DNA from 2 places in the Ensifer sp. R-19 genome. Region 1 is predicted to be linked to the other one. Evidence: predicted binding sites of a transcription regulator. Region 1 holds the regulator's gene; the other holds the start of a gene.
The links. The regulator LexA, encoded in region 1, represses DNA repair genes until DNA is damaged. The targets are predictions, from matches to a motif close to TGTTCNNNNTGTGTTCNG.

Region 1 (5,952 bases):
CAAGGACAGGTGGCCGAGTGGTTTAAGGCTCTGGTCTTGAAAACCAGCGTACGGGAAACCGTACCGTGGGTTCGAATCCCACCCTGTCCGCCATTTTCCCAAGGAATATAGTCCGACGATGGACCGCCATCCCTGGCGGTGCTTCACTTTAATGAGCGTACGTCGGCAGGCGTCAGCGCCGTCTGGTTCGCCTCGGGCAGACGACGACTGGGCCCTCCGCCCTTCACTCAAGCCGCGGGTTAGAGGCTGAACGGATCACGCGCTGAGCGTTTCTCGCTCGGCGCGTTGAACGGATCGGACTTCTTCTCCTTGGATTTGCGGCCCTCGTCGGCGATGATCTCATCCACGGCCCGCTGGCATTTCAGGAGTTCTTCCGCCGCCGGGCCGGTGCCGCGCAAACTGAGGTTTGCGACAACGCGATCGTCAAAGGCGATCGCCAACGTCCTTTTGCGCACGAACCCCGTCAGGAATTCCGCATCGGTGACGTTCACGAAGAGGAACTTGCCGCTCTCGTCGCCGGCGACGGTCGCCGCCGCACTCCAGGGATCGCTCTTGTCGAAGCGGAACGTCAGGTCATAGTCCTTGCCGACCTCGAGCGACTTCCAGTCGTCGCTGGCGAAACTCATGTAGAGCGGCGATTCGGAGCCCTTGGGATAGAACCCCAGGCGCAGCCTGATTCCGCCTTCGAACATCGACGTGATGAAACACGAGCCTTCCATCGACGTGTCGGAAGCAACGGTCCAGCGCCGACTTCCTTCCATTTGATGATCTCGGAGTCCTCAGCCACGGCCGGTCCCGTGGCCATCAGACAGCTCACCAATCCGAACAGCAATCTACGCATGCAAATCCCCCGTTTGCCCGCATTTTGATAGGTCGCCGCGTGACTGTCGAGGGTGGGTAACCCGCACCCATGCAAAATCTTAGGAATATTCACCTCCCAGCGGAACGACGCTCACGCCAAGATCACATGGCAAAGGGATCTTTCGACGACTTGGTCTGGCCGCCGCCAGCAAAGGGGTCATTGTTTGGCGCATTCCCGCCAGCGCCCGCAAACGGATCGGCGGCCGCCCCCTGCCCGCCGTTTGGCATCAACGCAATCAGCGCCTCCTGGCATTTGAACATCTCGCTGACGGCCTTCATCGAATCGCGCAGGCTGAGGCTCGCCACCACGCGCCCTTCGAACGCCAGCGCCAGCGTGTTCTTGCGCACGAATTCGGTGAAGAAGTCGGTGTTGGAGAAGTTGACGACCAGAGCCTTCGAGCCTGTGAGGTCCACGCCGAACGCGACAGCCGGCCACTGGCGGCCACGGTCGAGCTGCAAGGCGACGTCATACTCCCTCTGCGGCTCGATCGATTTCCAGTTGGCATTGCCGATCGAAAGAAACGCCAGGTTCGCCGATCCTCTCGGATAAAAGCCGATTCGAAGGATCATTCCGCCGTCGTAGCTCGTGGCCGCATAGCACGAGCCGCCCAAGGACGGATCGGAGCCCACCGTCCAGGCATTGATCTCCTTCCAGATATTCGAACGCCCTTCTTCAGCAGCGGCCGCTCCCGCCGCCACCAACAGACAGAGAACCGCCAACGACAATCTACGCATGCAACCACCCCATTTTTCCCGCAACCTGTCGAGACGTGCGGCATCTTCACAACACGGATTTGTGCACGCCGGCAGCGAGGCCGCGACTTGGCGCAACCCAAGCGATTGCAGCGCGGACGGCGCGCCAGGCTGAGGCGGCTTCGCCGCTGCGTGCCCCTGGCGCAAAACGGCCACAGCCTGCACTCAAAGAGCTGTTGAACACATGACAGTGATCGCCAAGCTTGCTGGACTTCGGAACGAAAGCGCGGTTCACATCGTTAACCGCCCCGTAGTCCCACCCTTGCATCAAAGTGGACGATCACCGTGCTTGCCGCCCTGCTTCTCGCTTCGATAGTCGCGTCGCCTAATATGCCTGACGTCAAGCTCAGCGCCGCCACGGTGGACGAACTTCAGACCGATTTCGAGAGCGCCGTGCCGTGCCATCAGATCGATGGACGCAAGGTGTGGAAGGGTGCGATCGCGTTCTACATCCAGTCGTTCGTCTATGATGGCGACAGGCCGGTCGCGACCGATGCGGCGGATGCCGTACTTCCAGAAGACAACAGCGCCGAGACGGTGAAGGAATTCGAAGACGCCTGCGCCGCCACGCAGCCGGCCTAGCCTCTTTGCACAAAAACGCTCGCGATTCGTTCGAATCGCCGTGCCGTCGCGCAACGCGCTGCCCCACGGCCCTCCGTTTGGGCACGATCATCGCCCAAACCCGCTCTGCTCCCGTAAAAGTGACCAATCGACACGCACAGACGCGCCAATTGTCTGAATTCACGGAATTTTAGGCACTTGCGGAACACATATGGAACAGATAGTGTCTGTTCTTGATTTGTTTCACGCCTCTGGGAGCGACGTGCCATGCTGACCCGCAAGCAACAGGAATTGCTTCTCTTCATTCACGAACGCATGAAGGAGTCAGGCGTCCCACCATCATTCGATGAAATGAAGGATGCGCTCGACCTGGCGTCGAAGTCCGGCATTCACCGTCTGATCACGGCACTCGAAGAACGCGGGTTCATTCGCCGTCTGCCGAACCGAGCCCGCGCGCTCGAGGTCATCAAGCTTCCGGAAGCCTACGCGTCAAGCCAGCAGCAGCCCCGCCGCGGCTTCTCGCCCAGCGTGATCGAGGGCAGCCTCGGCAAGGCGCCAGCGGCCGCTCCTGCCGCACCGCCAAAGCCCACGCCCGTGGCCGACAACACATCGGTTTCCGTCCCGGTCATGGGCCGCATCGCTGCCGGTGTGCCGATCTCGGCGATCCAGAACAACACGCACGACATTACCATACCGCTCGACATGATCGGCAACGGCGAACACTACGCTCTCGAAGTCAAGGGCGACTCGATGATCGAAGCCGGCATCTTCGACGGCGACACGGTGATCATCCGCAATGGCAATACGGCCAATCCCGGCGATATCATCGTGGCGCTCGTGGATGATGAGGAAGCGACGCTGAAGCGCTTCCGGCGCAAGGGCGCATCGATCGCGCTCGAAGCCGCGAACCCTGCCTACGAAACAAGGATTTTTGGGCCCGATCGGGTGAAGATCCAGGGCAAGCTCGTCGGGCTGATCCGCCGCTACCACTGATTCCGAGGGAAACCTGGCATCCGACCGAGCCTCGCCACCGCTTGCGGCTGCGAGGCTCTGTTTATTGAAGGCGACCTGAAGGCACGCCTCTTACTCGTGGATGGTGTACTCGCCGAGCTCGCAGAGGTCCTGCATGTCTTCGGTCGTATCGAGGCCGGAGCCTTCTTCGAACTCGAAGCGCATGTCGTACTTGCAGACCTCCCGGCCGTCGGCGATGGTGATCTCCATGTCTTCCCCTGGGTTCAGCACCTGCCGGCCGAAAACATCGTCTTCCCACTCATTGACGCCCACAGGCGACGTATAGAAGTTCGTCAGCACTGCGTTGGTGTTGTTCTTCAGCTTGAAAACCAGATCCTCTGCCTGCGCCTCAAATGTGGTCGCAGCGAAGAGGGCCAAGGCCGTCAGGACAAGTTTCGTCTTCATATATGCGATTGCCTCCGTTTTGATGATGACGGACGCTACCGATGCGGCTGATGTCAGCGGAGTCATCGTTCCCCCTCTACCGATTTCACCGAAGCGATAAGATCCGATAGTGGCTTAGAAGACGTGGCTTGTGCGGGCGTGTGGAGGCAAACACACACAATCGCTCTGCCCTGAGGCAGAACGTCTATCCGCACTAAAATGAGGTGAGAGTTATTGGAGGCCTCGCCCGGAATTGAACCGGGGTACAAGGATTTGCAGTCCTCTGCGTCACCACTCCGCCACGAGGCCTCACAGCTCGGATAACCGAGCGTTGGCGCGGATTTAGAATGATTGCAGAAAAACCGCAAGAGGCATTTTCCGAAAAACGCGCCGTCGATTTGTAAGACGGATACTTTCCACAGAGCGATCGCGAACCTCCGCCGATCGCATCTGGGGTGGCCTCAACACCAGGGCGTCGCGTGTCCTGTCCACGGCCGCACCAGCCCCTCGGATACGAGCACACGCCCGATAGACTGGTCGCCGCGGGTGACCAGCCGCAGCTTTTCACCGGCCTTGGCATCCTGACGGCCGCTCGCCGTTTCCAGCCTGAAGTCACCCGCATTCAACAATTCGCGCAGGCGCTGCTTGGCATAGAAGCCGCGCGAACGTTCCTTGTCGCAGCTTGCCTGGCGAATACGCGGCGCCTCGACGTCTGCGACGCGGATCGTTTCGCCGTGGTACAGGAAGGTGGCGCCGTCGATCACGCAGTTGTCGTTGCGAATCCCGCAGAAATAAAACTGATCCGTGCGAACGGATGCCGTCTTCACTTCCTCACTGGGCCGCACCACGGGTGTCGGCGCCTTGGCGCCGACGTCAACGGACGGCACCGGAGCGGCAAGGGCAACTCTTGTCACCGGATTCGGCTTCCGCTTCTCCGCCTGTTGCGCGGGACGCTCGTCCGCTTTCTGCGCGACACGAACGGGCTTCGGCCTCGACTCGTGTCGGGACGTGGACGCGACCACGTCCGATACCACCGGCCAATGTTTCAGTTCGGCGCGATGATCGTAAGCGACCACGCCGCCGACAGTGAGTGCGGCGGCCAGATACCACGGCGCCATACCGCCTTGTTTGCCCCTGCTCCGACCGGAATTCCGGCTTCGACGTTTCGTAGTGGCTTTGGCCATGCGTTCCCATCCTGATTCGCGACCGCATTATGCGTTTGATGGGTTGCCGAAAAGTTTTCGGCGGCCTCCCTCAACAAAGGGTTCAGCCGCTTCGCTGGGAATCAATTGGCAGAGAATCGAAGCCGAGGCATCCGGGACGGTTGACCGCAATAGCTCCGGTTCACGAGCCGTTCGAAGAATCGGCTCGTCCGCGCCAGCGCGCCCACCAAACAGCCAGGCGACGCCGGCGACGGCGGACGGATGGGATATCGTGCGAAAGCACGATGAGGCCCAGCGGTATCATCCAGAAGCCGAGCACCGGCAGAAAGCCAAGAAAACCAAAGAACACCAGAAGCGAGCCCAACAGGATACGCAGCAGTGGCGATTCCGGCAGCGTGATGCGCCACTTCCCGAGCACGATCTGACGCGTCTGCGGATCAATCCCGAAATGCGGCTGCTTCCTGTTTTTATTCATCATTCCCTATCCGGCATCTTTTCCCACAATTGGGGACTTCTCCACAGCCTCGCAACCGAACTTGTCATTTTTTTTGAAAAAACCGCTTGGCAAATCGGAAAAGCATGCGTATTAGCAGCCTCACTTCTGAAGCGCACAGCGAAACAGCGGCGCGGATGATCCCTGGTAGCTCAGCGGTAGAGCATTCGACTGTTAATCGACAGGTCGCCGGTTCGAATCCGGCCCGGGGAGCCAGTTTCAAAAAGAGCCATTTGCAGAAAATGCGAATGGCTCTTTTTCATTTTGCACCTAAGTTCCCTCGGTGATCAATCCCAGTCCTAGACGGCACCTATGACAAACGCGGCGCCCATCATCGTCTGGTTCCGCAAGGACCTGCGCCTTGGCGACAACAGGGCCCTTGCGGCTGCGGCCAATGAGGCTGCCGTCATTCCGCTCTATATCCGGGAGCCGAACGAAAGCGGCAACGGTCCGCTGGGCACGGCGCAGCAATGGTGGTTGCACCATTCGCTGGAAGTGTTGGAGGCTCGACTGGGCCGGCTCGGCTCGCGACTCATTCTCCGCTCCGGCGACCCACTGGACGTCCTCAGCGAAGTGTCGCGCCTATCGGGAGCGAAGCGTGTCCATTGGAATCGCCGCTACGACCCGTGTGGCATTGCCACCGATACGGCCCTGAAGAAAGCACTCGCAGCTCAGGGCATCGCGGCCGAGAGCTTTGCCGGGCAATTGCTGCACGAGCCCATGCGC
Region 2 (5,952 bases), 840 kb from region 1:
ATCAGGAAGCAGCCATCGCCGGCAAAGCAGATGACTTCGCGATCCGGATGCAGCTGCTTGGCGGCAACGGCGGCCGGCAGGCCGTAACCCATCGAGCCGGAGGCAGGTGCGGCCTGCGTCGCAAAGCGGCGGAAGCGGTGGAAGCGATGCACCCAGGTGGCATAGTTGCCGGCACCGTTGGTGAAGACCGTATCCTGAGGCACGTTCGCCTCGATCCAGTTCATGATCGGGCCCATCTGCACCGCACCTGGACCGGTCTCCGGCGGAGTCGACCATTTGAGATAGGCCGCGTGCATGATTTCCGTGCGCTCGGACCAGACGGGTTCGCCTGCGGGCGCAAGGCCCTCGAGGGCGGCGACGAAGTCGTTCGGGCTTGCGGCGATCGCCAGCTCCGGCCGGTAGACGCGGCCGAGCTCGGAACTATCGGGATACACATGCACCAGCGTCTGGCGCGGGTAGGGGCTATCCATGAGCGTGTAGCCGGAGGACGGCATTTCCGAGAAGCGGCCGCCGAGAAGCAGCACGAGATCGGCCTCCTTGATCTCCTTGGCGAGTGCCGGGTTGATGCCGATGCCGACATCGCCGGCATACATTGGATGCAGGTGATCGAAGAGCATCTGGCGGCGGAAGGAGCAACCGACGGGCAGCTTCCAGCGCTCGGCGAAGCGCTGGAAATCCGCGACGCTTTCCGCGGTCCAGCGGGTGCCGCCGATAATGGCGATCGGCCGCTTGGCGGCGGCAAGCATTTCGCCGAGCCGCTTTACCTGCGCCGGGCCCGGATGGCCTTCGACCGGCTGGTAGGCCTTGGCGGCCGGCGCCTCGGCGCTGCGGGTCAGCATGTCTTCGGGCAGCGTCAGCACGACCGGGCCGGGGCGGCCGGACGTGGCGACGGCGAAGGCGCGGGTGACGAATTCCGGAATGCGGGCAGGATCGTCGATCTCGCCGACCCACTTGGCCACTTCGGTGAAGGCGCGGCGGTATTCGATCTCCTGGAAGGCTTCGCGCTCGCGGGCCTCGCTCTGCACCTGGCCGATGAAGAGGATCATCGGGATCGAGTCCTGCCGTGCGACATGGAGACCCGCCGACGCGTTGGTCGCGCCGGGGCCGCGGGTCACCATGCAGATGCCGGGCTCACCCGTCAGCCGGCCCCAGGCATCCGCCATCATTGCGGCGCCGCCTTCCTGGCGGCAGACGAGCACGTCGATGTCGGTGTCGTAAAGCGCGTCCAGCACAGCCAGGTAGCTCTCCCCCGGCACGCAAGCGATGCGTTTCACGCCATTGGCGACGAGTGCGTCGACGACGAGCTGGCCTCCAGTTTTCATGATCTTCCTCCCGATGGTCTTTCTTTTGTAGTCTGATTGTTGTTGTCAGATGGCTGGCGACACCGGAGCGACGCTCGTGTCCTTGTGTATGCGGCGCTCGCGCCAGATGATGTAGAGGCCGGAGCCGATGATGATGGCGATGCCGAGCCACTTCAGTGCATCAGGCAGATCGCCGAAGACGAGCCAGCCGAAGATCGTCGCCGAGACGATTTCCAGATATTGCAGCGGTGCCAGCACCGACGCCGGGGCCGCACGATAGGCGTAGACGCCGAGCACGCCGGAGATGGTGGCGGTGACGCCGACGCCGAGCAGATAGTACCAGGTGTAGCCCTGCGGCCAGACCGGATCGAAGATGCCGGAACCGGTGCCTTCGCCGAAATAGAGAAGCACGAGGCAGAAGAGCCCGCCCCAGATGCCGGCATGAAATTGCATCGACCAGGGGTCCTCGTTCTGCGCGACCATGCGGGTGACGAGCAGGAACACGGCAAGGCCGAAGGCGGCGACAACAGGCAGAAGCGCGATCCAACCGACCTCCTGCATGCTCGGCTGGATGACGAGCAGCGCGCCGAAGAAGCCGACGCCGCAGGCGGTGTAACGCCGCCAGCCGATGGTCTCTTTCAGGAAGATGCTGCCGAGGATCGTCAGGATGATCGGCTCGACGAAGAAGATCGCAATTGCGTCGGCAACCTCCATCACCTTCAGCGTGGTGATGAAGGAGAGCATCGTCACGACCAGGAGGCCGCCGCGCAACGCATGGAGCCCGGTCTTGCGCCAGGTGAGATCAAAGAGGCTGCCGCGGAAGAGCACGATCGGCAGGATGAAGACGACCTGAAGCAGGAACCGGACGGCGGTGATTTCGGCCGAGGGGACGGTCGCGATCGCCAGCTTGGCGAAGATGTCGATCAGCGGCGACAGGAGCACCGAGATCACCATCAGCGTCAGCCCGAAGGAGATGCGGTTGTGGTCCGTGGCGATCTTTTGAAGAGACATGTCGGCCATGATATTTCCGGTCAGCGCCTGCCTGCGATGGCGCCCAAGCACCAGGCGGCGAAGTCCGCCGTCGCCTGTTCCCGGCCGAGTTCGTTGAGGGTCTCGTGGCGCATGCCGTCATAAACGGTGACGGTGACGTTGGTCAGACCGGCCGCTTTCATCTTGGCGCCGAGCCAGCGAATGGCATTGCCCATCTCGGTTGACGGGTCGGCGCTGCCGCCGACGAGATGAATGGGCAGGTCCTTGCGGAGCCGCGTCAGCCGGTCGGGCCGGGCGCCGCCGAAGGATAGCCGGAAAAGGTCGAGCCAGAGCGAGACGGTCGCATCGAAACCGCAGAGCGGGTCGGCCGCGTATTTCGCGACCTCGGCATCGTCGCGCGAGAGCCAGTCGAGATCGGTCTTGCGATCCTTGATCGCGCCGCCCCACATGCCGAAGGTAAGCTTGGTCAGGAGCGGGCTCGGCACATCCGAACCCTTCAGCGCCTTCTCGATTTTCAGGATCATCTGGCCGCCGCGGCCGGCGAGGCCGGGACGGAAATTGGAGTTCCAGACGGCGAGCGCATCATAGAGGCCGGGATCAGCCTCGGCTGCGTTCAGCGCAATCAGCCCGCCCATGGAATGGCCGAAGAGGATGACGGGAAGACCCGGATGGGCGGCGGTCGCGATTTCGCGCACAGCCCGGATATCGGCGAAGATCTTGTCGAGGCCGTCGCGGCTCGAAAACATGCCGAGCGGGGCGTCGGGCGCGCGCGTCTCGCCATGGCCGCGATGGTCGTGGGCATAGACCTGGAAGCCATGCGCGGCCATCGCTTCGGCAAAGCGGGCGTAGCGGCCGGAATGTTCGGCAAGGCCGTGGCTGATGAGGAGGATGCCGCGCGCATGAGCGGTCGCGGGGAAATGGCGCCAGCTCAAGGTGGCTCCGGTCGGGCTCTGATGTGTCTTCACCTGCCCGAACACGATTTCCCCCGGCAACAACGACAGACCAATTCGATATCAAATCGATTTGCAAGGCAAAGGCAATCGCCGCTTGTTGCTCGTTGCGCATGAGGTCACACGCGAATGTGCGCTCATCTTAATTAAGAGTCGCAATTTTCCCGTTTTGAGCGATATTCGTTCCTGTTTTGTTTCCGCAGGAGGATATCATGGTTAGTTTCTGTAAGGCGATATCGGGTCCGATGGCAGGACTGCTGGCGGCGTTGGCGCTGTTCCTTGCGCCGGCCGCCTTTGCTGCCGGCGAGGAAATGTCGGATCAAGGGGGTTCCGAAGGCGCGACCAGCCGCACGGAATATGTGCTGGCGGTGAGCTGGCAGCCGGGCTTCTGCGAAACGCGGCCGCAACGCAAGGAATGCGAAAGCCAGACCGCAGAGCGTTTCGACGCCACCAATCTCTCGCTGCATGGCCTCTGGCCCCTGCGCAAAAGCTATTGCGGGGTAACGGCCGAGGTGCGCGCGAAGGATCGCAAGGGCAGCTGGCTTGAACTGCCGAAACTCGCCATGGCAGACGACACGGCGGCGCGGCTGCTGATCGCCATGCCCGGCGTGCAATCCGGCCTCGACCGGCACCAGTGGCTGCGCAGCGGCACCTGCCAGAGCGACTCGGTCGACGACTATTTCTCGGCGCAGCTGCGCATGCTGGAGGAGCTCAACCGCTCGGCGGTCGGCGCGCTGTTCCGTCAGCGCATCGGCTCCGAACTCGACGAGGCGACGATCAAGCAAGCCTTCGACCAGAGTTTTGGCACTGGCGCCGGCGACCGGGTGCGCATGCGATGCCAGACGGTTCAGGGGCGCAGCATCATCACCGGGCTGACGATCGGGCTGACCGGCGACGTCATGAAGGCGTCCAGCCTCGCGCCGCTGATCCAGGCGGCCGGGCCGACCGAGTTCAAATGCGCCAAGGGTATTGCCGATACGGCCGGGCGAAGCTGAGCCGCTTCGCAGGCACTGTTCTTCGGCAGCGAATGTGCTGGAGGCGCAGGGTTGCCGCATGGGATAGGTGGGGGGACAAGCCGAGGCGAATGCCTTTGCTCATTGCCCCCTTCCTATAATTCGCCTACATAGCGGGCAAATTTCCTTTCCCTGCGGAGCATTCCCTTATGGCACGTCAGTTTATCTATCATATGGCCGGACTTAATAAGTCCTACGGCGCGAAGAAGGTTCTCGAGAACGTTCATCTGTCGTTCTACCCGGACGCCAAGATCGGTATCCTCGGCCCGAACGGCGCCGGTAAGTCGACGGTTCTGCGCATCATGGCCGGCCTCGACAAGGAATTCACCGGCGAAGCCTGGGTAGCCGAGGGTGCCACCGTCGGCTATCTGCCGCAGGAGCCGCAGCTTGATCCGACGAAGACGGTGCTTGAGAACGCAATGGAAGGCGTTGCCAAGAAGACCGCGATCGTCGAGCGCTACAACGAACTGATGATGAACTATTCCGACGAGACGGCGGAAGAGGGCGCCAAGCTCCAGGACATCATCGACAGCCAGAACCTCTGGGATCTCGAAAGCCAGGTCGAGATGGCCATGGAAGCGCTGCGCTGCCCGCCGGGTGATGCCGACGTCACCAGCCTTTCCGGCGGTGAAAAGCGCCGTGTGGCTCTCTGCAAGCTGCTGCTCTCGCAGCCGGACCTCTTGCTGCTCGACGAACCGACCAACCATCTCGACGCCGAGACCATCGCCTGGCTCGAAAAGCACCTGCGCGAATATCCCGGCGCCGTGCTGATGATCACCCACGACCGCTACTTCCTCGACAACGTCACCGGCTGGATCCTCGAGCTCGACCGTGGCCGCAGCATTCCCTACGAAGGCAACTACTCGGCCTACCTCGTCGCCAAGGCCAAGCGCATGCAGCAGGAAGGCCGTGAAGAGGCCTCCCGCCAGAAGGCGATCGCCCGCGAACAGGAGTGGATCGCATCGAGCCCCAAGGCCCGCCAGGCCAAGTCCAAGGCGCGTATCCGCTCCTATGACGAACTGGTCAACGCGGCGGAAAACCAGCGTCCGGGCGACGCGCAGATCATCATCCCGGTCGGCGAACGTCTCGGCCAGGTGGTCATCGAGATGGAGGGCGTCACCAAGGGCTACGGCGATCGCCTGCTGATCGACGGCCTGTCGCTCAAGCTGCCGCCGGGCGGCATCGTCGGCATCATCGGCGCGAACGGCGCCGGCAAGACGACGCTCTTCCGCATGATCACCGGCCAGGAGCAGGTCGACAGCGGCTCGATCCGCATCGGCGACACCGTGCATCTCGGTTATGTCGACCAGAGCCGCGATGCGCTCGACGGCAACAAGACCGTGTGGGAAGAAATCTCCGGCGGTGCCGAAGTCATCAAGCTCGGCAAGTACGAGATGAACTCGCGCGCCTATTGCTCGACCTTCAACTTCAAGGGCGGCGACCAGCAGCAGAAGGTCGGCAACCTCTCGGGTGGTCAGCGCAACCGCGTTCACCTCGCCAAGATGCTGAAGGCCGGCGGCAACGTGCTGCTGCTCGACGAACCGACCAACGACCTCGATACCGAGACGCTCGCAGCACTCGAAGTCGCGCTCGAAAACTTCGCCGGCTGCGCCGTTATCATCAGCCACGACCGCATGTTCCTCGACCGCCTGGCAACGCACATCCTCGCCTTTGAAGGCGACAGCCAGGTCGAATGGT

Region 2: the regulator LexA is predicted to act here: its motif matches at 3,423-3,440, upstream of ACN9MO_RS11390 (ribonuclease T2).

What each region holds. Positions count from the first base shown of each region.
Region 1 covers NZ_CP184569.1:1,478,252-1,484,203, reverse strand. Annotated here, with positions in the region: tRNA gene ACN9MO_RS07310 (tRNA-Ser) at 4-93, shown strand; gene ACN9MO_RS07305 (hypothetical protein) at 240-761, opposite strand; gene ACN9MO_RS07300 (hypothetical protein) at 964-1,770, opposite strand; gene ACN9MO_RS07295 (hypothetical protein) at 1,900-2,196, shown strand; gene lexA (transcriptional repressor LexA) at 2,443-3,168, shown strand; gene ACN9MO_RS07285 (hypothetical protein) at 3,259-3,591, opposite strand; tRNA gene ACN9MO_RS07280 (tRNA-Cys) at 3,806-3,879, opposite strand; gene ACN9MO_RS07275 (thermonuclease family protein) at 4,032-4,754, opposite strand; gene ACN9MO_RS07270 (hypothetical protein) at 4,915-5,211, opposite strand; tRNA gene ACN9MO_RS07265 (tRNA-Asn) at 5,368-5,442, shown strand; gene ACN9MO_RS07260 (cryptochrome/photolyase family protein) at 5,539-5,952, shown strand, end outside.
Region 2 covers NZ_CP184569.1:2,313,371-2,319,322, reverse strand. Annotated here, with positions in the region: gene ACN9MO_RS11405 (thiamine pyrophosphate-binding protein) at 1-1,322, opposite strand, end outside; gene ACN9MO_RS11400 (DMT family transporter) at 1,368-2,321, opposite strand; gene ACN9MO_RS11395 (alpha/beta fold hydrolase) at 2,333-3,268, opposite strand; gene ACN9MO_RS11390 (ribonuclease T2) at 3,454-4,236, shown strand; gene ettA (energy-dependent translational throttle protein EttA) at 4,404-5,952, shown strand, end outside.